DNA from 3 places in the Thermaerobacillus caldiproteolyticus genome. Region 3 is predicted to be linked to each of the others. Evidence: riboswitches for the same ligand, from Rfam matches in the RefSeq annotation. Region 3 holds a riboswitch; each other region holds the start of a gene.
The links. A riboswitch is a leader RNA that binds a small molecule or an ion and turns the genes downstream of it on or off. The one in region 3 is predicted to bind cobalamin.

Region 1 (7,395 bases), 1.5 Mb from region 3:
CCACGGCACATCTTGAAAATAGTGAAGGGGTATCGTCAAATCCCTTTTTCATAGCAAACGCAGAAAAAGGTAAACCGCTGTAAGAACGCGTTGATTAACGCTGTTAATCTCAGAATATCTGCCTAATATTTTAGGATTTTTCTTGATTAAATCGTAATCAAATATATTTCAACAACTGATTGCAGTTAAACCAGCCGAGCGTTGTTAAAATGGCTTTCACATAGTGCCAGCAAACGCTTCATACAGGATTCACCCGGAGACGAGAAAATTCATCAATCTCATACATATGTCTTCCAAAAGAAACCATAACCCCTAACGATTCTAATCGCTGTTTGGCAGCTGCTCCGTCAAGGCAATGCTCATGCTGCTTGATGGAGCAATAATTCTTATTTTAACTTATTCGGAATCATCGATGTGTTTCCTTTTTATGCTCGGTTCTGGTCATAAATTTTCAGATTATGGTAAACCGCTTTTAATAGTGGTGTCGGAATCTTATACTCTTTTGCTAGCTTCAATAAATACCCTTGCAAATGATCCGCTTCTACCATTTGTCCTTTTTCCATGTCGCGCTGCATGGAAGACTTCATCTCTGAAGACATTTCGTTCATTTGTTCCAATTGCTTCTCCTCAATTCCATCCGCAATTGGAGCACCGTGCGCTCTCATAACAGCGCCGATTTCTTTCGCCAACGCTAATATGATGTCCTGTCCATACTCCCCGGCACGAATCGGACCGATCGGAGCACGAAATAATGTTGTAACCCCTGACATCGTCGCAATGAATAAATATTTATGCCACATATCGGTAACAATTTGCTCGCTTAAGCGAAAGCGGGCATTGCAGTTTGAAAACAACTCTTCGAGTTCATTCACTCGCTCTGTCCGTTCCCCTGACCATTCGCCAAATCTTACATCATGAGATGGACTCGTTTGAATAATCGATCCTTTCTCATCTAGTGTCGTTTCGATAAAACAGAGACCGCCTAGTACGTTCTCTTTTCCAAACTCACTCCAAAGTATATCCATATGCGCCATTCCATTGAGTAATGGCAAAATAAGTGTATTCTTGCCGACATATGGTTTCACATCCCGGATCGCTTCACGCAAATGGTAGGCCTTATTAGAAAATATGACCACATCAAATGGCTCTATCTTCTCTCCTGTTACGAGCGTTGTCGGCTTCAGCACAGCAGTCCCATGAACGCTTTGAATGACTAACCCCCGTTCTTGCAGTTGTTTCTTTCTTCTCTCACGTACAAGAAATGTGACATCAACCCCTTTTTCTAACAATCGACCACCGAAATATCCACCAACTGCCCCGGCACCAACGACTAGTATTCGCATCACTAATTCCCCCTTATGCAATGACATAAGCTACACATACCAACAGTAATACAAATGGATGAATGCAAACTAATGACAAAGCAAAACAAAATCTCGGTTTCGCCGAAAAACTGCCCACGCCCTGTAGGCCAGCGGCGAAATACCGCCATCTTGGCTCTCACGATGTGCAAATGTTTCTTCTTTGCCCTGAGCGATTGGGCGCTGAAGATAGGAAAATTTTCACTTCTTATCTTTAAACAAAGGCAGAATTACAAAATCCAAAAAATATCATTGGCCATGAGCTCGCTAACGAAATAGCAGCAAACATCAAAAAATCACATCCTCATTAAGGAAAAAGAAAGGGAAACAAACAGTCCCCTTTCTTTAACAACAACGCGATACTTTCCCACCTTTGCCGTTATATCTCGCCTCTTGTGCTTCGCAAAAAAACTCTTTTCGTGACTTAATCGGCTCTCCTGGATGATGTGTCTTCATATGCTCGACATATTTCTCGTAATTCGGTACACCAACAAGCAAATCAAGAAATTGTTTCCGATAGGCTAGAACCTTTTGAAAAAACTTACGCATAATGCTTAACCTCATCTCCTGCATCTCTTGGAATATAAGGTGACTCTTTTAATGATGCATGTTTGTTTCTTATTACTTTCATCCATATATTCAAAGACGAAATGAGCATCGCAATAACAACAAGCATGAAAATCGCACAAAGCGTAGCATCGATATAATCGTTCATAATAATTTGATTCATCTGTGCTTCATTCGTTGCTGGCGCCAAAATTTTCCCCTGACTTAAGGATTTTTTAAATTCGTTCGCATGGGCCAAAAATCCAATCTTTGGATCACCGTGAAATAATTTTTGGAATCCAGCCGTCATGGTAACCACTAAAATCCACGTCGTCGGGATTAATGTTACCCACACGTACGCCTTTTTGCCCATTTTAAATAAAATGGTTGTCCCTAATAAGAGGGCAATTCCCGCTAGCATTTGGTTCGCAATGCCAAAGAGCGGCCATAATGTATTGATACCCCCAAGTGGATCAATAACTCCTTGATACAAGAAATATCCCCAACCCAATACGCATAACGTAGTCGCAATAATATTTGCTAGTAAAGAATCGGTTTTCGCAAGCGGCTTATAGAAATGTCCAAGAATATCTTGAATCATAAAACGTCCTACGCGCGTCCCTGCATCGATAGTAGTTAAAATAAACAACGCTTCGAACAAAATCGCAAAATGATACCAAAACGCCATTAACGTTTTACCGCCAATGATTTTTGATAAAATTACCGCCATGCCAATGGCTAGCGTAGGTGCTCCTCCTGTACGAGACAATATCGTTTGTTCGCCGACATCCTTAGCAAGCTCTTGTAAAACGTCTGGAGTGACAGTAAATCCCCATGACGACACCGTTTGTGCTGCTTGCACAACATCTTGGCCGATCGCCGCTGCAGGGCTGTTGATTGCAAAATAGACTCCCGGCGTCAACACGCATGCAGCGATTAGTGCCATTACCGCTACAAAAGATTCCATCAACATCGCCCCATATCCAATCGGACGGGCATGGCTTTCAAGCTCGATCATTTTAGGTGTCGTTCCGGATGAAACGAGCGCATGGAATCCCGAAACCGCTCCGCATGCGATCGTAATAAATAAGAATGGGAACAAATCACCCGCGAAAACAGGTCCAGTACCATCGATGAATTTTGTAAGCGCTGGCATTTGCAAGTCCGGTGCAACAACAAGAATTCCTAACGCCAAACCGACAATCGTTCCAATTTTTAAGAATGTACTTAAATAATCACGCGGTGCAAGCAATAACCATACTGGCAACGCTGAAGCAACAAACCCATAAGCGATCATTAACAGCGCAATCGTTTCACCTTTAAAAGTAAACATATTCGCTAATGTTGGATGTTCCGCTACATGCTGACCGGCAACAAGCGACGCGATTAATAGCACAAATCCGATCAAGGAAGCTTCGGCTACCCGTCCCGGACGAATATAGCGCATGTAAATGCCCATAAAAATGGCAATTGGAATCGTTGCCGCAATTGTAAACATTCCCCACGGGCTTCCTACAAGCGCTTTCACAACAACGAGCGCTAATACCGCCAATAAAATAATCATGATTCCTAAAATCCCAAGCAGTGCGATAAAGCCCGTAACCGGTCCTATCTCTTCTTTAATCATTTCGCCAAGTGATTTTCCATCACGGCGCATCGACGCAAACAAAATAATGAAATCTTGTACTGCTCCAGCTAAAACAACCCCGACAATAATCCAAAGCGTTCCCGGCAAATATCCCATTTGCGATGCTAAAATTGGACCGACAAGCGGACCAGCCCCGGCAATCGCTGCAAAGTGGTGTCCGAATAATACCCACTTATTCGTCGGTACATAATCCTTTCCATCGTTAAACACTTCCGCAGGTGTTTTCCGATTGTCATCAAGTTGAAACACTTTTTGAGCAATAAATTTGCTGTAAAAACGATATGACACTGCATACACGCATACAGCAGCTACAATCAGCCAAATGGCGTTGACCGTCTCCCCGCGTTGTAACGCTAAAACGGCAAATCCAGCTGCCCCAAGGACAGAAATCAGCCCCCAAAGTAGAATTGATTTGATTCCTCTCACGCTTGTTTCCCCCTTTGTGTCTCTTCAAATCTCATTATACTAATTATTCTGAAAAATTGGAAGAATATTTCCCAAACTTCCATATGAAAATTCGGCCAATCTGTCCGTTAACGTTGCCGTACATTCGTTAAGCTAGTATCCGCTTTAGACTTTTTACTATTTTAAAAAAGCATAAAATACATCTTTTTGCAAAAAATGTAATTGAAATAACTTTTTTTATACCCAAAACGAAGGTGTCCATATAAAACCAAGGGAACGATCACCTTTTTCAGTCAAATGTCTTCTCAACCAAACAAAATTACAAGTAAAGGGTTAAAGAACGTGAAAGCGATTGAACAATTATTATGGAGCATTGCTTTACCAGGATTTGGGCAATTCCTTAACAAAAAATACTTTAAAGGCTCAGTGTTTATCCTCTTAGAATTTCTCATTAACATGCAATCTGGATTTAACGAAGCAATTCAATTAAGTTTTTTAGGGAAAAACGTCGAGGCAGCCAAAGTTATCGACTATCAATGGCTAATGTTCTATCCTTGTTTATACTTTTTCGCTATGTGGGACGCCTACAAAGATGCAGGTGGGGGAAAATCTATGTATTCCTCTCTTCCATTTGTTTTTGCCGCTTATTTTGTCACGGTAGGACTTATGTATTCACCTCACATAACCATTTTCGGTATATTTTTCGGTCCGATTTGGCTGCCGATGTTATCGGTCATTCCCGGTGCCATTATCGGATTTTCTCTTAAATCGTTGCTCACAAAATTAGATAGGTTATCAAATAAAAAACAAGAACATCTTTCCCTTCCTCTCGGATAACACGTATCCTATCAGAAGAACAAAAAAACATAGTTGAAATTTCCATTGATTTATTATATGATGGTACCAGCACCTACACCAACACAATATATTGTGTTGGTCACCCGAAAAATAAACTACATATAGTTTTCGATCAAAAACCGCAAGCAATGGTGTCCGAATGGACTTAATAGGGAATCTGGTGCGAATCCAGAACTGTCCCCGCAACTGTATGTGTGGACGAAATGGAAATTCCACTGTATACGAAGGCTCCTGCGGCGCGTATACGGGAAGGATCCAAAGTAGGAAGAAACACGAGTCAGGAGACCTGCCTTGCTTGTTACGTTTCACATTCTTCGGGGATTGAGAAGATGAAACGATGGTTTAAGAAGGGCTTTTCGTACCCTTTTTACGCTATCGTTTCATCCACTCAAACTTGAGTGGATTTTTTTATTGGGATGAGGAGGAGAAACAATGAGCTTACATACGAAAACAACAATAATCACGACGGAAACAGGACAAACAGAACCGTTTTCGCGCGAAAGACTGATTTCTTTTATCCATGACGTAACCAAAGATTTTCCGCACTTACAGACAGACGAATATGTCAATCGAATCATTCAAGCGATTGAAAGTAGAGACCGCCTTTCGTCTGAACAAATCGCTCATTTGCTTATTCTTGAAGGGCTGTCTTATATTAACGAGGAAGAGCCGGATTGGACGTTTGTTTGTGCACGAATGTATTTGAAGCGTTTGTACAAAGAAGCAGCAAAAAACCGTGGATATGACGCAAACGAGCGTTATGGTTGTCTTTATCATTTGATTACGACGCTCGTTTCGAAAGGCGTTTACAGTCCATCTCTTCTCGACAATTATTCAAAAGACGAAATCATCGAACTTTCCAAACTGATTGACCCGGAAAAAGACAAGCTATTCACGTACATTGGCATTCGCACGCTTGCGGATCGCTATCTTGCGCGTGACTTTGATCGAAACTTATATGAACTGCCACAAGAGCGATTTTTAATCATTGCGATGACATTAATGTCCCAAGAACCAAAGCAACTCCGTTTCGATTTAATCAAGGAAGCGTATTGGGCATTAAGCCATTTATACATGACCGTTGCCACGCCTACTCTTGCCAATGCCGGAAAAAGCTACGGACAATTATCGAGTTGCTTTGTAGACACAGTAGACGATAGCTTACAAGGAATTTACGACAGCAACACCGATATTGCCAATCTCTCTAAATCAGGCGGCGGAATTGGCGTCTATCTTGGTAAAATTCGTAGCCGCGGCAGCGACATCAAAGGCTTTAAAGGCGTTTCATCAGGGGTCATTCCATGGATGAAACAATTAAATAACACCGCTGTCAGCGTCGACCAATTAGGGCAGCGAAAAGGAGCCATCTCCGTTTATTTAGACGTCTGGCATAAAGATATTTTCGCCTTTTTAGACGCCAAATTAAATAACGGCGATGAGCGAATGAGAACGCATGATTTATTTACCGGCGTTTGTATTCCTGACTTGTTTATGGAACAGGTCGAGAAGCGCGGTGATTGGTATTTGTTTGATCCGCATGAAGTACGCAAAGTGATGGGATTTAGTTTGGAAGACTTTTATGACGAGGAAAAAGGCAGCGGCAGCTTCCGCGAAAAATATTGGCAATGCGTTCATGAACCGAACTTGTCCAAAGAAAAAGTGCCAGCAATTGAAATTATGAAAGGGATTATGCGCAGCCAGCTTGAATCCGGAACGCCGTTCATGTTTTACCGCGATGAAGTCAACCGAAAAAACCCGAATGCTCATCTCGGTATGATTTATTGCAGCAACCTTTGTACAGAAATCGCGCAAAACCAAAGTCCGACCATCGTCGAGCAACAATATACAAAAGACGGAAAAATTATTATCGAAAAAACACCGGGCGATTTTGTCGTCTGCAATTTATCATCCATCAATCTTGCACGTGCGGTGACCGATAATGTATTAGAACGGCTGATTCCGATTCAAATACGCATGCTCGACAATGTCATTGACTTAAATAACATTCCTGTTTTACAAGCACAGTTGACCAATCAAAAATACCGCGCTGTCGGACTTGGAACGTTCGGTTGGCATCATTTGCTCGCATTAAAAGGCATTCGCTGGGAATCGGAAGAAGCGGTTGACTATGCAGACAAGCTATACGAAAAAATTGCCTACTTAACGATTCAAGCAAGCATGGAACTCGCAAAAGAAAAAGGAAGTTATCCAGCTTTTGAAGGTTCCGATTGGCAAACAGGCGCTTATTTTGCCAAACGAGGATACGATCGCTCATCAAGCCTTGATTGGGACACTCTAAAAGAACAAGTGAAAATGAACGGCATTCGTAACGGATATTTAATGGCGATCGCTCCGAATGCGTCAACATCGATTATTGCCGGAAGTACTGCCAGCATCGATCCAATCTTTTTAAAAGTATATGCTGAAGAAAAGAAAGATTACAAAATTCCGGTTACGGTACCGGATCTAAACTCAGAAACGACTTGGTACTATAAATCTGCCTATCACATTGACCAACGCTGGAGCATCAAGCAAAATGCTGCCCGTCAGCGCCATATCGACCAAGCGATTTCCTTT
Region 2 (7,395 bases), 470 kb from region 3:
TATACACAAGATAAGATGGCAGAAGTATTAGGGATTTCGAAAAAAACGCTCGTCCAAATTGAAAAAGGACGGACGCAGGCAAGTTGGACGCAAGTGGTCGCTCTATGCGCGTTATTCCGCGACAGCGAAATTATTGAATCGCTTCTTGGCGACACGCCACTTGAAGTGATTGAAACGGTTGCCCATGAAGAAATCGATGTGCCGAAAGGAAAAACGCTAGGTGGAAAAGTATGGTGGAAAGAAATTAAGCGGATGGGGCCGTTTCGCCTGCAGCAAAACATCATCAGCAAGCATTATCGTATTTTAGACGAGTATAATGATCGATGGTATAGCTCTTTTGATAAAGAAGAAGCATTAAAGCGGCTTGAGGAATTAGCCAAAGGAGCCATGTAAAGTTGCTTGTAACGAATCATTCCTTTTGCGCGACTAACTAGAAAAAAAGGGTGATTCGGTGAAGCGAGTGTGATGTTGTTATAGAGTGTCATCTTTTTATTTTGTTTTGCGCGCCGAGAAACACCGATTTACGCCTGTTCGTGGTTCCTCCTCGTTCACCGGCGGAAGAGTTCAGCAAAAGCGAATAGCGTGTTTTCGGGAGAAGTCGTGTGTACGTGTGAAACAAAAAGAAACGAACCGGGGGATGCGTGTGGTGATCTTTTCAGTCGGCCGTACGTGAAGAAGAATGAACGAAACGCATGTTGTCGTTTATATCGGCTTTGATGAGAGGATTGCGGATCGTGAGGGACGATCTTGTTTACGAGCATGGCGATACGGGGGCTCTGGGAATCTGCTCGCTTACGAAACCGCTGCCGCTTACAAATCCGATATCGATGAGTTGGGGAAAGGAAAACTGGTGGCGGTAGAAGAGTTAGAGAAGCACCATCTTAGCCCGTACGTGGCCGTCATTTGTGCTATTAGTTTTGTCATGTTTGCTGATTATTTGGAGAGACGTTTACAAAAACAGTAATATCGCCGATATATACGCTGTTTCCTAAATTTAACTGATTTTTGAAGCGTCTTTCTTCTCGAAGGCCTAGTTTTTTATCGGCATGAATCGCTCGTCCGTTTGTTGTCGTAATGGTAAGGGGGTCCATTCGATCATTTGTTGCAGTAAATTTCTTGAATGCTAATACCAAACGAGGCGATGCGGCAGAGCCGTTGTTTCTTTTTACGCTGAATTTAGTAGGCGGAGAACGATTTCATTCTCTTCGGCTACTAAAATGTGGTTCCCTGATTTGCGCATATCTAGGATGCATGGTTGTTCACGCTCGACGGTCATTTAACGTGCGTCTGAAGATTGGTTCCTAATATCGTTTTCGTGTGTGCCAATATCCCTGCAGTGTCTTTTGGAACGGAAAGGGATGATTCTTTTTTGATATTAGAAAAAAATTGAGTGAAAGGAAGATTGACATGCAGATTCGTCATGTATCTCCTCATGATTACAACGATATTATTAGTGTGTTAAATGACTGGTGGGGCGGGAGACAAATGGTTGACATGCTGCCAAAGCTCTTTTTCATTCACTTTCAAAACACTAGTTTTGTTGCCATCGAGCAAGAACAAATTATAGGCTTTTTGATTGGTTTTGTTTCCCAAACATATCCAGAGGAAGCGTATATTCATTTTGTTGGAGTTCATCCGGATTACCGGAAGAGAAAAATTGCTTCAAGGTTGTATGAGCGGTTTTTCGAAACAGTAAAAGAAAAAGGTTGCCGGCTTGTACGTTGTGTTACTTCACCTGTCAATCGTACATCAATCGCTTTTCACTCTCGCATGGGGTTTGACATTGAAAAGGGAGATCAGGAAATCGAAGGAGTTTCTGTATTCACGAATTATGATGGCAGGGGAGGCCATCGAGTGCTATTCGTCAAACATTTACAGGATGGGGGAAGAAACGGGGATGAGCGTTCCGTTAGCGCTGGCTATCAAGCTGCGAAATGAAGGGCATTTAGAACAATCAAGAGAACTTCTTTTAGATTTGGTCAAACGTTATCCGAATGATGGTGAAATTCATTTTTATTGCGGGCAAGTACATGATTCGATGGGATTGGAAAAAGAAGCGGTTGAATTTTATGAAAAAGCGGTTCGTTTAGGACTGAAAGAAGAAAGTTTAAAAGATGCATTTGTTTGTTTAGGAAGCACTTATCGCGTTTTGGGTAAGTATGACGAATCATTGGAAGTTTTAACAAAAGCACAGCAACAGTTTCCCGATTATAGGCCGATCCAAATATTTTTAGCATTAACATTATATAGTCTGAAACGATATTCAGAATCGATGGAAATTGTGTTAAAAAATCTAATCGATACGACTGATGATGAAGAATTGCATAGTTACCAGAGAGCTCTAAAGTATTATGCCGACCATTTAGAGTGATAAAGGGCGTGGACTTTTTGTATAATTTGTTGAAGACAGGGCATAACTATCAATGAACAGACAAAAAAGGTATACCGAAGTGCAAATTCATGTCAACTGATTTCCCAAATTCCCTTACAGAAATTATTGAAATTGTCCTGCGGTGTCAGCTCACGTAGTACAGTCAAAGAAGTAACTCATGAAGTTAATTCATTGGGCTATAGCCAAGCGGTAAGGCAACGGACTTTGACTCCGTGATGCGCTGGTTCGAATCCAGCTAGCCCAGTTCCTATAAAGGCAAGCGAATGGCGCTTGGCCTTTTTCTTTTGTTTGGAAGGATTTTTGACAAAAGTGTCAAATGATATAAAAAACGGACATACAGGGAAGGGGATTGGTGTGAAAACAGCGGATTTATGCGACCAATTTTTCGAACAACTTCAAGTTTGTCAATTATCGCTACATTCTTACGGGGGGAAAAAGGAATTTTCTGGACCGATTGCCACTGTTGATGTATTCGAGGATAATGTGCTTGTGCGTCAAGCACTTGAAACGATTCCGAAAGGATCTGTCCTCGTTGTCGATGGAAAAGGATCACGAAGCTGCGCGTTATTGGGGGATCGGCTTGCGCAAATCGCCTGCGATCGCGGGCTGGCAGGTGTCATCATTCATGGCTGCATTCGCGACTCGGCTGAAATAGCGAAGATGCCGCTTGGGGTCATGGCTATCGGCACCTGTCCGGTGAAAAGCAAAAAAGAAGGAAAAGGAATGCGTGATGTTGTGCTCGAATTTGGCGGTGTGCGCTGGGAGCCGGGCGCTTATGTGTATGCCGACAGCGATGGGATCGTCATTTCGCAAACGAAGCTTTCTGAAGCAGAATGATGAAAAAAGTTGTTGACGTTTTTCGAAAATTTATAATACTATGGATAAGGAAGCTTGTTCCATTGAAAACTGAATGACTCGTCAAAGCAAGTAAGGTGCCTTTCTCATAAAGGGATAGGCTTAAAAGGGAAGCACGGTGAAAAGCCGTCACGGTACCCGCCACTGTGATGGGGAGTTTCATTGCATCATGTCACTGAAAGCAATTTTCGGGAAGACGCAATGAAATGAAGATCCTAAGTCAGGAGACCTGCCTTATTTGTTCAGACGGATACCTACGGGATTATAGGTAGACGTGCTGGGAAAAGTGTGCCTTTATATCGGTTTTTAACGGCTGGCTTATTATATGCATTTTTTCTGCACCTCTACGTATAGAGGTGCTTTTTTATTTGGACGAAAAAGGAGAGGAAAAAAGTGGCGACATGGAATTTAATCGGAATGAAACATCACGTTCTTATTTGCAATGGAGGCAGTTGTATGCGAAAAGGGGGTGAGGAAGTGACAACAGCGATTCGCTCGGAAATTGAGCGTTTGGGATTGGACAGCGAAGTACATACATCTCGAACACGCTGCAACGGCCGGTGTGAAGATGCCTGTGTTGTCATCGTCTACCCTGAAGGAGTATGGTACAAAGCCATGAACGCGGAAAAGGGAAGAGAACTTGTGCAAAAACATTTGCGAGATGGTCAGCTGTTAGAAGAGGTGATGACATATCGATATGATGCGAAAAACGGGTTGACGATGTCAGAGAAATCGACTGCCCCCATTGGTGTTTTGAAAGTTTCTAGAAAGTAGAAAGGTGAGAAAAATGAATAAATGGAAATTAGCACTTTTGGTATGTTGTTTGAGCATTTATTTTACATTTAGCAGCTCCACATCTACGTTTGCAATGCATATCATGGAGGGATTTTTACCGGTTAAGTGGGTTATTTTTTGGTGGATCATTTTTTTACCTTTTTTTATTTTAGGACTGCGTTCTTTATTGCGTGTGACGCGTAAAAATCCTGAATTGAAGTTGCTCATGGCTCTGTCCGGAGCATTCACCTTTGTTCTTTCGGCATTAAAAATTCCGTCTGTGACGGGAAGCAGTTCTCATCCAACAGGAGTTGGGTTAGGTGCTGTTTTGTTCGGTCCGCTTGCGATGACGGTAATGGGGAGCATTGTTTTACTGTTTCAGGCGCTGTTACTTGCTCATGGTGGGCTGACGACACTAGGTGCAAACGCTGTTTCTATGGCAGTTGTTGGTCCGTTGGTGGCTTACGGAATTTATTGCTTTGGTATGAAGACTAGTATTTCTCAACGTCTTATCATTTTCTTGGCTGCCTTTTTTTCTGATTTGGCGACCTATGTTGTCACATCATTTCAATTAGCATTAGCCTTCCCTGATGCTACTGGCGGAATTAGCGCTTCGTTTTTAAAGTTTGTAGGTATTTTCGCTATCACTCAAATACCACTTGCACTTACAGAAGGACTGTTAACCGTGATTGTTTGGAATTTCCTTTGTACGTATAGCCGCCATGAATTAGAACAATTGCGTAAAGGGGTGTAAAAATTGAAACGAAATGTCTTCCTTCTCCTTCTCGCTGTCATTCTTGTTGCAGCACCATTATCGTTTATTCGCCATTCTGAGTTCGGTGGCACCGATGATAAGGCAGAAAAAGCTATTCAAGCGATTGATCCAAAATATAAACCTTGGTTTGAAACGATATTTGAGCCGCCTGGTGGAGAAATAGAAACGCTGTTATTTTCAGTACAAGCAGCAATTGGAGCAGGAGTGATCGGGTATATTATCGGCGTATATAAAGGACGTGCTGATCGAAGAGATGAAGCAAAATGATGAGCCGGTTTGATACAATTGCCTACAACAATCGATTACGAAAGGTACCTCCTGAACAAAAAGTTTTCTTTTCTTTTCTTCTGCTTTTTATCGTCATGTTAGGAAATCGTGACATGCAAACCGTTATTATCATTTGGCTGGCGGTATGGATTGTTTGGTATGCGCGTGTTTCATGGCAGGTGTATGTGAAAGCGTTATTGCTTGTTTTGACTTTTCTTTGTGTTAGTTTCCCCCTTCTTATTGTTTCGATCGATCATTCTTTTCATATTTCTGTGAACAGCAGCAATATCAGTTTAGTGATCACACTATGTTTTCGATCCATTGCAGCTTGGTCGTGCCTGTTTTTTCTTCTTGTAACAACACCGTTTACAGAGTTTCTTTATACGTTAAAGCGAATGAAAGTTCCATCAATTATCATTGAGCTGTTGTTTTTAACATACCGATTTGTTTTTGTTTTTGCCCGAGCAGCCGACGAACTTCATGTTGCTATGAAAGCGCGAAGTGGTGGAAATCATTGGCGTCATGCAGCGATGCTTATATTTCAACTTATACAAAAAACATGGCTATATTATGAAGCATTATCATTTGCTTTGCGTGCCCGCAGCTTTTCTGGCGAAATCACTTATGTGCAAAAAGAAGGGGACGTGTTATGTAAACGCTATTTATTCGAAGCGATTATCGGAGTGGTTATGATTGTACTATTGGGAGTAATAGGGGGAGAGCTGTTATAAATGTTGAAATTTCAGGATGTTTATTATACGTATCCAGACGGGCAATGTGTATTAAAAGGGTTGTCACTGCATGTTCCACTTGGGAAAAAGTGCGCCCTTATTGGTCATAACGGCTGTGGGAAAACAACGTTATTTTTACATGCGAATGGATTATTGATACCGGACAGTGGTGAAGTGTATTGGAAAGGAAAGAAAATCGACTATAAACAGAAGACATTGCAGAAATGGCGGCAAGAAGTTGGCATTGTATTTCAAAATCCTGAGCATCAGCTAATCGCTCCCACCATAACAGAAGAGCTGGCATTTGGCTTGCATAACTTGCGTGTAGAAAAAAGTGTAATAAATCAGCTCCTTCAAGAAACGATGGATGATTTTTCCTTACACAAATGGAGGGACAAGCCGATCCATCATTTAAGCCTAGGACAAAAAAAGTGGCTTTCGCTCGCTTCTGTCATGATTATGAAACCAAGTTTGTTAATATTAGATGAACCAACAGCGTACTTAGATCGCTTACAAGTGGAGCGTTTTATGGAAAAATTAAACGATATTCATCAAAAAGGGGTTACGGTGTTTATGGCGACGCACGATCTTGATCTCGTTTTCCAATGGGCAGATGTGGTGTTCGTTATGCACGATGGACAAATTGTGATGCAAGGGAAGCCGGAAGAAGTCTTTGTCCAAGGTGAAAGGCTAAAACAATTTCAAATTGGAGTTCCTTTGTTAGCGGCTGTATGGAACACCTTATTTCCTAATGAGCGTCGCATTCCGCGCAGCATAGAAGAAATAAAAGCAAGAATGAAAGTGTAAAAGAAAGGTGATAGAAATGAAAGGAAAGTTGTTAATCATTGGATTTGGTCCGGGAAGTGTGGATCACATGACAAAACGGGCGCGCGAAGGAATTGAAGAAAGTGACGTCATCATTGGCTATAAGACTTATGTTGAACTCGTATCGGATCTTATCACGGGAAAACAACTCATTAGCACCGGAATGACGGAGGAAGTAAGCCGTGCTCAGGAAGCAGTGAAATGGGCAGAGCGAGGTAAAAAAGTGGCGGTGATTTCCAGTGGGGACGCTGGTGTGTATGGAATGGCCGGACTTGTGTATGAAGTATTAATCGAGAAAGGATGGACGAAAGAAAGCGGCATTGAAGTGGAAGTGATTCCGGGAATTTCCGCGATCAACTCGTGTGCGTCTTTATTGGGAGCGCCGGTAATGCATGATGCATGTACGATTAGCTTAAGCGACCATTTAACTCCTTGGTCGCTCATTGAAAAGCGGATCGAAGCTGCAGCGGCTGCCAATTTTGTCATCGCTCTTTATAATCCGAAAAGCGGCAGAAGAACGCGACAAATCGCCGAAGCGCAGCGGATTTTATTACGCTATCGTTCGCCGCAAACACCTGTTGGTTTAGTGAAAAGTGCCTATCGCAAGCGCCAACAAATTGTCATTACTGATTTAGAACATATGCTTGAACACGAAATCGGGATGTTAACGACTGTCATTATCGGGAATTCATCGACATTTATCCATGACGGTTTCATGATTACTCCGCGTGGATATCAGCGAAAGTATACATTAAGTGCGCTCGAACAGCCATTAA
Region 3 (7,395 bases):
GTCTAACGCTGTATTACCGCCTCCGGAGATAAGTACTCGCTTTCCACGGAAATGTTCTAATGATCCAACTTTATAATGAAGCGTATGCCCTTCGTACTGATCGGCACCATCGATCTCCAGCTTCTGCACTTCCCATGTTCCATGTCCGATCGCAAGAATGACGGTGCGTGTATGATGTTGCTCGCCATTTGTGCTTGTCAACAAAAACGTGCCATCCTTTTGCCTTTCCATATAGGCGATTCGTTGACCTAAGACAATCGTTGGTGCGAATGTTTTGGCTTGCCGCTCTAAATTTTGAATTAACTGCTCCCCAGTAATCTCAGGAATCCCACCAATGTCTCGAATAATTTTCTCGGGGAAAAACCCTCTCACTTTCCCGCCTAACTCTGGCAAACTTTCAATGACTTTCGTTTTTAGCTCGCGCAGCCCACTGTAAAAAGCAGCGAATAACCCGACAGGACCTCCGCCAACAATGGTTACATCATAGAGTTCAAGGTTTCTCTCCATCGTGAAATTCCTCCATACGATTAATGATTGGATCGGGCTAGCAAATACAAGAAATACGGTGCCCCGATGATCGCCACGACGATGCCCGCATGAATTTCTGATGGCTGTAGAATCGTACGACCAATCGTGTCGGCGGTCAGTAACAATAAGGCCCCTGCAAGCGCCGAGGCCGGCAGCAAATATTTATGATTTGGCCCGATGAGCCGCCGTGCTAAATGCGGACCAATTAAACCGATAAAACCGATGCCCCCGCTGACAGACACGCAAGCAGCCGCAAGTCCAGCAGCTGCTGCTAGCAGTTTTACTTGTTCTTTTGAAACAGACGCACCAAGTCCTGTGGCGACGTTGTTTCCAAATGATAACACATCAAGTACGAGTGCTTTATAATACACAAAAGCAAATAAGACGACGATCCAAGGTAAAAGCGCTAACACGTAATCCCACGTCGTACCCCAAATGCTTCCAGCTAGCCATACCGCCACAAATTGATAAAGTTCCCGGCTTAGTCGAAGAGAAAGAACCGTCATGAGCGCACTCAATCCTGCCGCAACTGCCACTCCTGTTAAAACGAGACGTGTTGGCAACAGCCCTTCATATTTTTGATAAGACAATCCAAACACAAGAGCAGCCGCTAACAAACTGCCGATAAACGCAAGGACTGGTAAAAACAAAACGGGAACATCCAAATGTGTTGGGAAAAATGACAAATATAAAACGACCATTAAACCAGCCCCGTGCGAAATTCCTAAAATACTCGGATCCGCTAAAGCATTGCGGGAAATGCCCTGCATAATGCACCCCGATACGGCCAATCCTGCTCCGGCAAGAAGGGAAATCACAATACGAGGCAAACGAAATTCAAACAAAATCAACTGTTGCTTTTCATTTCCCATTCCAAACAGCGTTTGAAACACTTCAAGCGGGGATAGCCGACTGAAACCTGTGTTCATACTTATCACAAACACAATAAGAATCAGAACAGAAAAAGTAGCAAGTATGGAAAAACGCTGAAGATTCTTTCGCCGCTCCACTCCATTCATGAAATTTCCCTCCTTCCTTTTCGGGCCACGTAGAGGAAGAACGGAACACCAATAAGCGCAAATAACACACCAATTGGTGTTTCATAAGGAGGATTGATCATTCTTGCACCAATATCAGCAATAATCATGAATCCTCCTCCGATTACGGCCGAACAAGGAATAATCCAGCGATAATCCACGCCAACGAAAAATCGTGCAAAGTGCGGAACGACAAGTCCGACAAAACCAATCGGTCCGACCGCAGATACAGACACTCCTGCTAAGAGAAGCACAATGATTGTACCGACCATTTTTACCAAGACCGTTTTTTGTCCCAATCCTGTCGCTACTTCATCTCCTAGGCTTAAGAGCGTAATCGAACGCGATAAAAGCAATGCTCCAACTAAGGCAATGACAAGCCACGGGGTCATCACTTTCAATTGGCTCCATTTCACACCAGCCACTCCGCCTGCATACCAAAATGCTAACTCTTGACTTAACTGAAAATGAATCGCAATTCCTTCGCTCAGCGCCGTTAACAATGCACTAACTGCTGCTCCCGCTAACACAAGACGAACCGGCGTTAAGCCACCCCGGGCAAGCGAACTAATCCCGTATACAAGTCCTGCCGCAACAGCTGTTCCTAAGAAGGAAAATAGAATCAAAGAATTATAGGATAATCCTGGTAAAAACGCAAAACAAACTGCTACCATCAATGCGGACCCAGCATTTAAACCTAAAAGTCCGGCATCAGCAAGCGGATTTCGCGTCATCCCTTGCATGATCGCACCCGCCACCGCAAAGCTAGCACCTACTAAAACATCCGCAAGTGCCCGTGGCAGACGCAAATCTCGAATAATCGCATGTTCCGTCTGATTCGAATTATAATGAACAATCGCTTCCCATACCGTCGAAAGATGAATATTGGCAGCACCGACGGAAATGGATAATGCGATTCCAAAAACGATAGCCAAAACTCCAACGACGAGCACCATCATCGCGACCCACGTCCGCGAATGCTGATTTACTGTATCGTTTTTCATGATTTCCACCTATTTTCTCTTCATCTATAATAAGTGCAAAAAGAAGAACGCTTTTCTGCTATGGTCGGCAAGATTTTTCTTGCCGACCCGAATGAAAGCATGCTGACCATAGCGGACAAAATTCATTTGTCCGGCTTCATTCGGAATGATTAGCAGAAAAGCTTGTTGGTTTCATATATGTCATACTGTACTATTTTTTATTATGGGAAAGCAATGTGTCTACGACAAGATCAAGCTGATGTTCCAGCGAAATAGCGTCGGTGAACCATACATCTTCAAGTTTCATCTTGTATAAGTGATTATTTTTGACAGCTTTTAAATTTTTCCAGATCGCACTATTTTTCATTTCTTTTTCGATTTGATCCGTTCCCTCTGTCCGATATACTGTCCAAAACATATGATCGGCTTCATAAGAAGGCAATGCTTCTAGAGAAATCGTTTTCCATTGTTGTGGACCTTCGATAACTTCTTTTTTCGTCTTTTCCGGTGGAGTTAATTGTAACGCATTATAGATGATTTGTCCTGCTCGTCCAAAATTTGAGCCAAACACAACAAAATCTTTTCCTGATAATTCATAAATACCAACTGTTTCATTTTTTCCAATAACTCCATGTAACTTTTCACGAGCGGCAGCCGCTTTTTTATCAAACTGTTTGATCCAATTTTCTGCTTTCTCTTTCTTTCCAAGAACATCTCCAAACACACGCATTTCTTCCTGAATGCCTTTGTAATGTCCAAACGGAATCACGACAGTTGGCGCAATTTTTGATAGCTGTTCATATTGATCATCTAAATAGACAATAATTAAATCAGGCTTTAATTCCGCTACTTTCTCAAGCGAAATTGGATTTCCGACATTTTCAATTCCCTTCATTTGATCTTCTGTAATATAAGGATTTTTCAGCAACGGATTTGTAACCGCAATCGGTTTTACTCCGAGCGCTAGTGCATTCCCTAAAAATTCATACGGCATAACGACACGTTTCGGATGAGTAGGAATCTTTACTTCCTTTCCATTCGCCATTTTAAATGTTTGAGTTGTTGCTTCTTCTGTCTTTGTCTGTTTTTCCTTTTCAGCCTCATTGTTTCCCTCTTGGTTTCCGCATGCGCCAAGCATAATGAGAAAAATAAGTAACATGACCCCTGCAAACAAAAATCTTTTCTTTTTGAACACTTGCTTCATCTCCTATCACAATTATATTGATATTATTTATTGTAAATAAAAACTCCTTGACAAGTCCATTCATTTTCTACTTTCTCCACAGCTGGTTATATAACTTTGTCCAGCCATGGATATTATGTCTACTTTTGAAAATACTATAGTTCGAATTATTTCTGGCTATGAGATAACAGCGTATCTACGATAATATCGATTTGGCCTTCAATAGCAATAGGATCATAATAATACATCTTGTCTAAATCCATTTCATAGAAATGACCGTTTTTTACAGCATCGAGATTTTTAAAGATGGGACTGTTCTTCATCTCATTGATTACACTATCCTCTGTATCATATACCGTAAAAAACATATGATCCGCAGCATATTCAGGTAATACTTCTAACGAAATCTGCTTAGGCGGTGTTCCCTTTTTAACCATTTCTTTAACCTTTTTCGGTGGATTCAGCTGAAGAGCATTATAGAGAACTTGTCCACCTCTTCCCCAGTTGGCACCTAACACATAAAAATCTTTTGAATGCAATTCATAAATACCTACTGTCTCATCTTTACCAATGACCCCTGCTATTTTTTCCCGAGCTTTTTCAGCTTTTTTCTCAAATCTCTTGATCCATTCCTCTGCTTCCTTTTTCTTGCCCAAAAGATTTCCAAATGCTCTTATATCTTCGCGAACATCATTGTTATATGTACCATAAGGAATGAGAACTGTTGGAGCAATTTTTGATAACTTATCGTATATTTCGGAATCTGAAGTAATGATGAGATCTGGATTAAGTTCTGTAACTTTTTCAAGTGAAATAGGAGTCCCAATATCTTTAATTCCAGAAAGCTGATCTTTTGTAAGAAATGGGTTTTTTAACTCATAATCAGTTGCCCCAACAGGTTTTTTTCCAAGAGCTAAAATTTCACCTAAATATAAGTCCGTTACAATTCTCTTTGGATTTTTGGGAATTTCAACTTCTTTTCCATTCACCATTTTATATGTTCTTGTTTCTTTTTCTTCTGTCTTCGCCTGTTTTTCGTGTCCAGACGCAGTTTGCCCCCCTTGATTACCGCATGCTCCCATTAACAAAAGGAGCAGGAGAGAACATACTAGCAACAATCTCTTTTTCAAATTATCCCCCCTTTATAAATGAAATTAATTATCAAAACCATAAATAATGATAATCATTATCATTAAACTTGTCAATTAAAAATTTTATATCCATTCAACTCTCCCTCCCCTGTTGAATAAAGTTTTTTATATCCTTAAATAACATTAGACTCAGCATATAGATGCATTTGATTGTAGAAGATAAATTCAATTTACTGTACTTGAGCAATTTACAATTCCGAAAAGAACATGAGCTGATTCCTTGATTAGAAATAATGTCCCGCTTAAGAAAAATGCTGAAACAAAATTTTTGTTGAAAAAACAGAAAAAATCACTTATTCTGAATTTCATAAATCAATTTCATATAGTTCAAGTTCACGCAACAGGTGTGACATAGTCGGAATCCCTTCTATGTCGCTTAAAAGGGAAGTTTGGTGAAAATCCAACACGGTCGCGCCACTGTAATGGGGAGTTGTCTATCATCATCCACTGTTTCTTGTATGAAATGGGAAGGAGATAGCCAACGATGATCCTAAGTCAGGAGACCTGCCTGTTGTATGCACTTACGACCTACGCGTCATAGGGAGGAGTGAGGATCATGATGTTGGGGCACTTTGCATATCTCAACACAAGTTAGTCATCTCTCACCCCTCTTACTTTACTGCGGAAAAGAGGGATTTTTTATTTGTGTTGAGATATAAATTCACTTGGAGGTGCTCATATTGGCCGTTTTTAGTTCAAATCTTGGTTATCCGCGAATTGGTGAACGCCGTGAATGGAAAAAAACACTAGAATCATTTTGGAATGGAGCCATATCTGAAACCGAATTGTATGACACGATGAAGCGGCTTCGGCTTCGTCATGTACAAAAACAGATGAAAAAAGGAATTGATCTTATTCCTGTTGGTGATTTTTCATTGTACGACCATATGCTTGATATGGCATTTATGTTCGGATATATTCCTTCGAGATTCCAACATATGAGCGGCGGTTCATTGGAAACATATTTCGCCATGGCCAGAGGAGCTAAACACCAAAGCGCATTGGAAATGACGAAATGGTTTAACACAAACTATCATTACATCGTTCCTGAACTTGAAAACACAACTCCTATCTTGGTAGAAAACCGACTGTTGCATCTTTACGAAGAAGCCAAACAGGAACTGAATATCGATACAAAACCAGTTATGTTAGGTCCAATTACATTTTTATTACTTTCAAAAAAATACGATCATAACGATTTCAAAACCCATCTGTCTTCTTTAATTCCTATTTATATTCAAGTGTTAAAAGAATTGTATGAGGCTGGAGTATCATGGGTTCAAATTGACGAACCGATTTTAGTACAGGATATAGATGAAACGATCATTCGCTTCTTTCATGACGTATACGATGCATTTCATGCGGCACTTCCTTCTCTTCACATTATTTTGCAAACGTATTACGAAAGCATTTCTCATTATAAAGAAATCGTATCATTGCCTGTGGCCGGAATTGGTTTAGATTTTGTTCATGACGAAGGCATAAACGTATCACATATGAGAAAATGGGGGTTCCCGGATGATAAAGTTCTTGCTGCCGGAATCATTGATGGACGAAATGTATGGAAGTCATCGCTTGAAGCAAAAGCAAACTTCATCGATCACCTCGCTCATTATATTGATGTAGATCGCCTAATCATTCAGCCATCATGCAGCTTATTGCACGTTCCTGTTACAGTTCAACATGAACAATCATTGCCGCCACTGCTGAAAGAAGCACTTGCGTTTGCTGATGAAAAGTTGGATGAGGTATACGAACTTACTCAATATGTAAAAGGAGATCGGACAATTGACGATTTTCGACATTACGATCGCCATTATCAATCATTTGTCATGTCCTCATCCCGGAATGTACAAAGCGTCCAAGAAGCGCTGGCGAATATCGAAACATATCCGACAAAACGAATCGACTATTCCAAACGGAAACATGATCACAAGAAGCGCTGGAATTTGCCCGTACTACCGACAACCACAATCGGTAGTTTTCCACAAACGAAAGAAATTCGTCAAGCTCGTCTGAAATGGAAAAAAGGCGAATGGACAGAAGAACACTACCAATCATTTATCCGTAAAGAAATCAAAAATTGGATCCATATTCAAGAGAAACTAGATATTGACGTGTTGGTGCACGGAGAGTTTGAACGAACGGATATGGTTGAATTTTTTGGCGAAAAGCTAACCGGGATCGCTTGCACGACAAATGGATGGGTGCAATCATATGGCTCTCGTTGTGTAAGACCCCCGATTATTTTCGGAGATGTCGCTTTTAACAAGCCAATGACGGTAGATGAAACAGCGTATGCGCAAACATTAACTCATAAACCTGTCAAAGGAATGTTGACAGGACCTGTGACGATTTTAAACTGGTCGTTCGTACGAAACGACATAGATCGATTTCATGTTCTTCGTCAGCTCGCTCTGGCAATTCGCGAAGAAGTTCTGGCGTTAGAAAAGAACGGAATCGGCATGATTCAAGTCGATGAGCCAGCATTACGCGAAGGGTTACCGTTGAAG

Region 1: it holds a riboswitch for cobalamin, as region 3 does, so the genes downstream of both, ISX45_RS00360 (ribonucleoside-diphosphate reductase subunit alpha) here and metE (5-methyltetrahydropteroyltriglutamate--homocysteine S-methyltransferase) in region 3, are expected to answer to the same signal.
Region 2: it holds a riboswitch for cobalamin, as region 3 does, so the genes downstream of both, ISX45_RS05595 ((2Fe-2S) ferredoxin domain-containing protein) here and metE (5-methyltetrahydropteroyltriglutamate--homocysteine S-methyltransferase) in region 3, are expected to answer to the same signal.

The regions. Positions count from the first base shown of each region.
Region 1 covers NZ_CP064060.1:65,281-72,675, reverse strand. Annotated here, with positions in the region: gene ISX45_RS00385 (hypothetical protein) at 1-4, opposite strand, end outside; gene panE (2-dehydropantoate 2-reductase) at 426-1,343, opposite strand; gene ISX45_RS00375 (YbdD/YjiX family protein) at 1,707-1,910, opposite strand; gene ISX45_RS00370 (carbon starvation CstA family protein) at 1,903-3,981, opposite strand; gene ISX45_RS00365 (hypothetical protein) at 4,303-4,797, shown strand; cobalamin riboswitch at 4,930-5,126, shown strand; gene ISX45_RS00360 (ribonucleoside-diphosphate reductase subunit alpha) at 5,251-7,395, shown strand, end outside.
Region 2 covers NZ_CP064060.1:1,130,043-1,137,437, forward strand. Annotated here, with positions in the region: gene ISX45_RS05565 (helix-turn-helix domain-containing protein) at 1-393, shown strand, start outside; gene ISX45_RS05570 (hypothetical protein) at 680-964, shown strand; gene ISX45_RS05575 (GNAT family N-acetyltransferase) at 1,408-1,938, shown strand; gene ISX45_RS05580 (tetratricopeptide repeat protein) at 1,898-2,371, shown strand; tRNA gene ISX45_RS05585 (tRNA-Gln) at 2,565-2,636, shown strand; gene rraA (ribonuclease E activity regulator RraA) at 2,747-3,229, shown strand; cobalamin riboswitch at 3,306-3,498, shown strand; gene ISX45_RS05595 ((2Fe-2S) ferredoxin domain-containing protein) at 3,641-4,021, shown strand; gene ISX45_RS05600 (energy-coupling factor ABC transporter permease) at 4,035-4,775, shown strand; gene ISX45_RS05605 (energy-coupling factor ABC transporter substrate-binding protein) at 4,779-5,063, shown strand; gene cbiQ (cobalt ECF transporter T component CbiQ) at 5,060-5,794, shown strand; gene ISX45_RS05615 (energy-coupling factor ABC transporter ATP-binding protein) at 5,795-6,601, shown strand; gene cobJ (precorrin-3B C(17)-methyltransferase) at 6,618-7,395, shown strand, end outside.
Region 3 covers NZ_CP064060.1:1,604,294-1,611,688, forward strand. Annotated here, with positions in the region: gene ISX45_RS07855 (NAD(P)/FAD-dependent oxidoreductase) at 1-507, opposite strand, end outside; gene ISX45_RS07860 (FecCD family ABC transporter permease) at 528-1,547, opposite strand; gene ISX45_RS07865 (FecCD family ABC transporter permease) at 1,544-2,524, opposite strand; gene ISX45_RS07870 (iron-hydroxamate ABC transporter substrate-binding protein) at 2,760-3,743, opposite strand; gene ISX45_RS07875 (iron-hydroxamate ABC transporter substrate-binding protein) at 3,899-4,861, opposite strand; cobalamin riboswitch at 5,208-5,408, shown strand; gene metE (5-methyltetrahydropteroyltriglutamate--homocysteine S-methyltransferase) at 5,563-7,395, shown strand, end outside.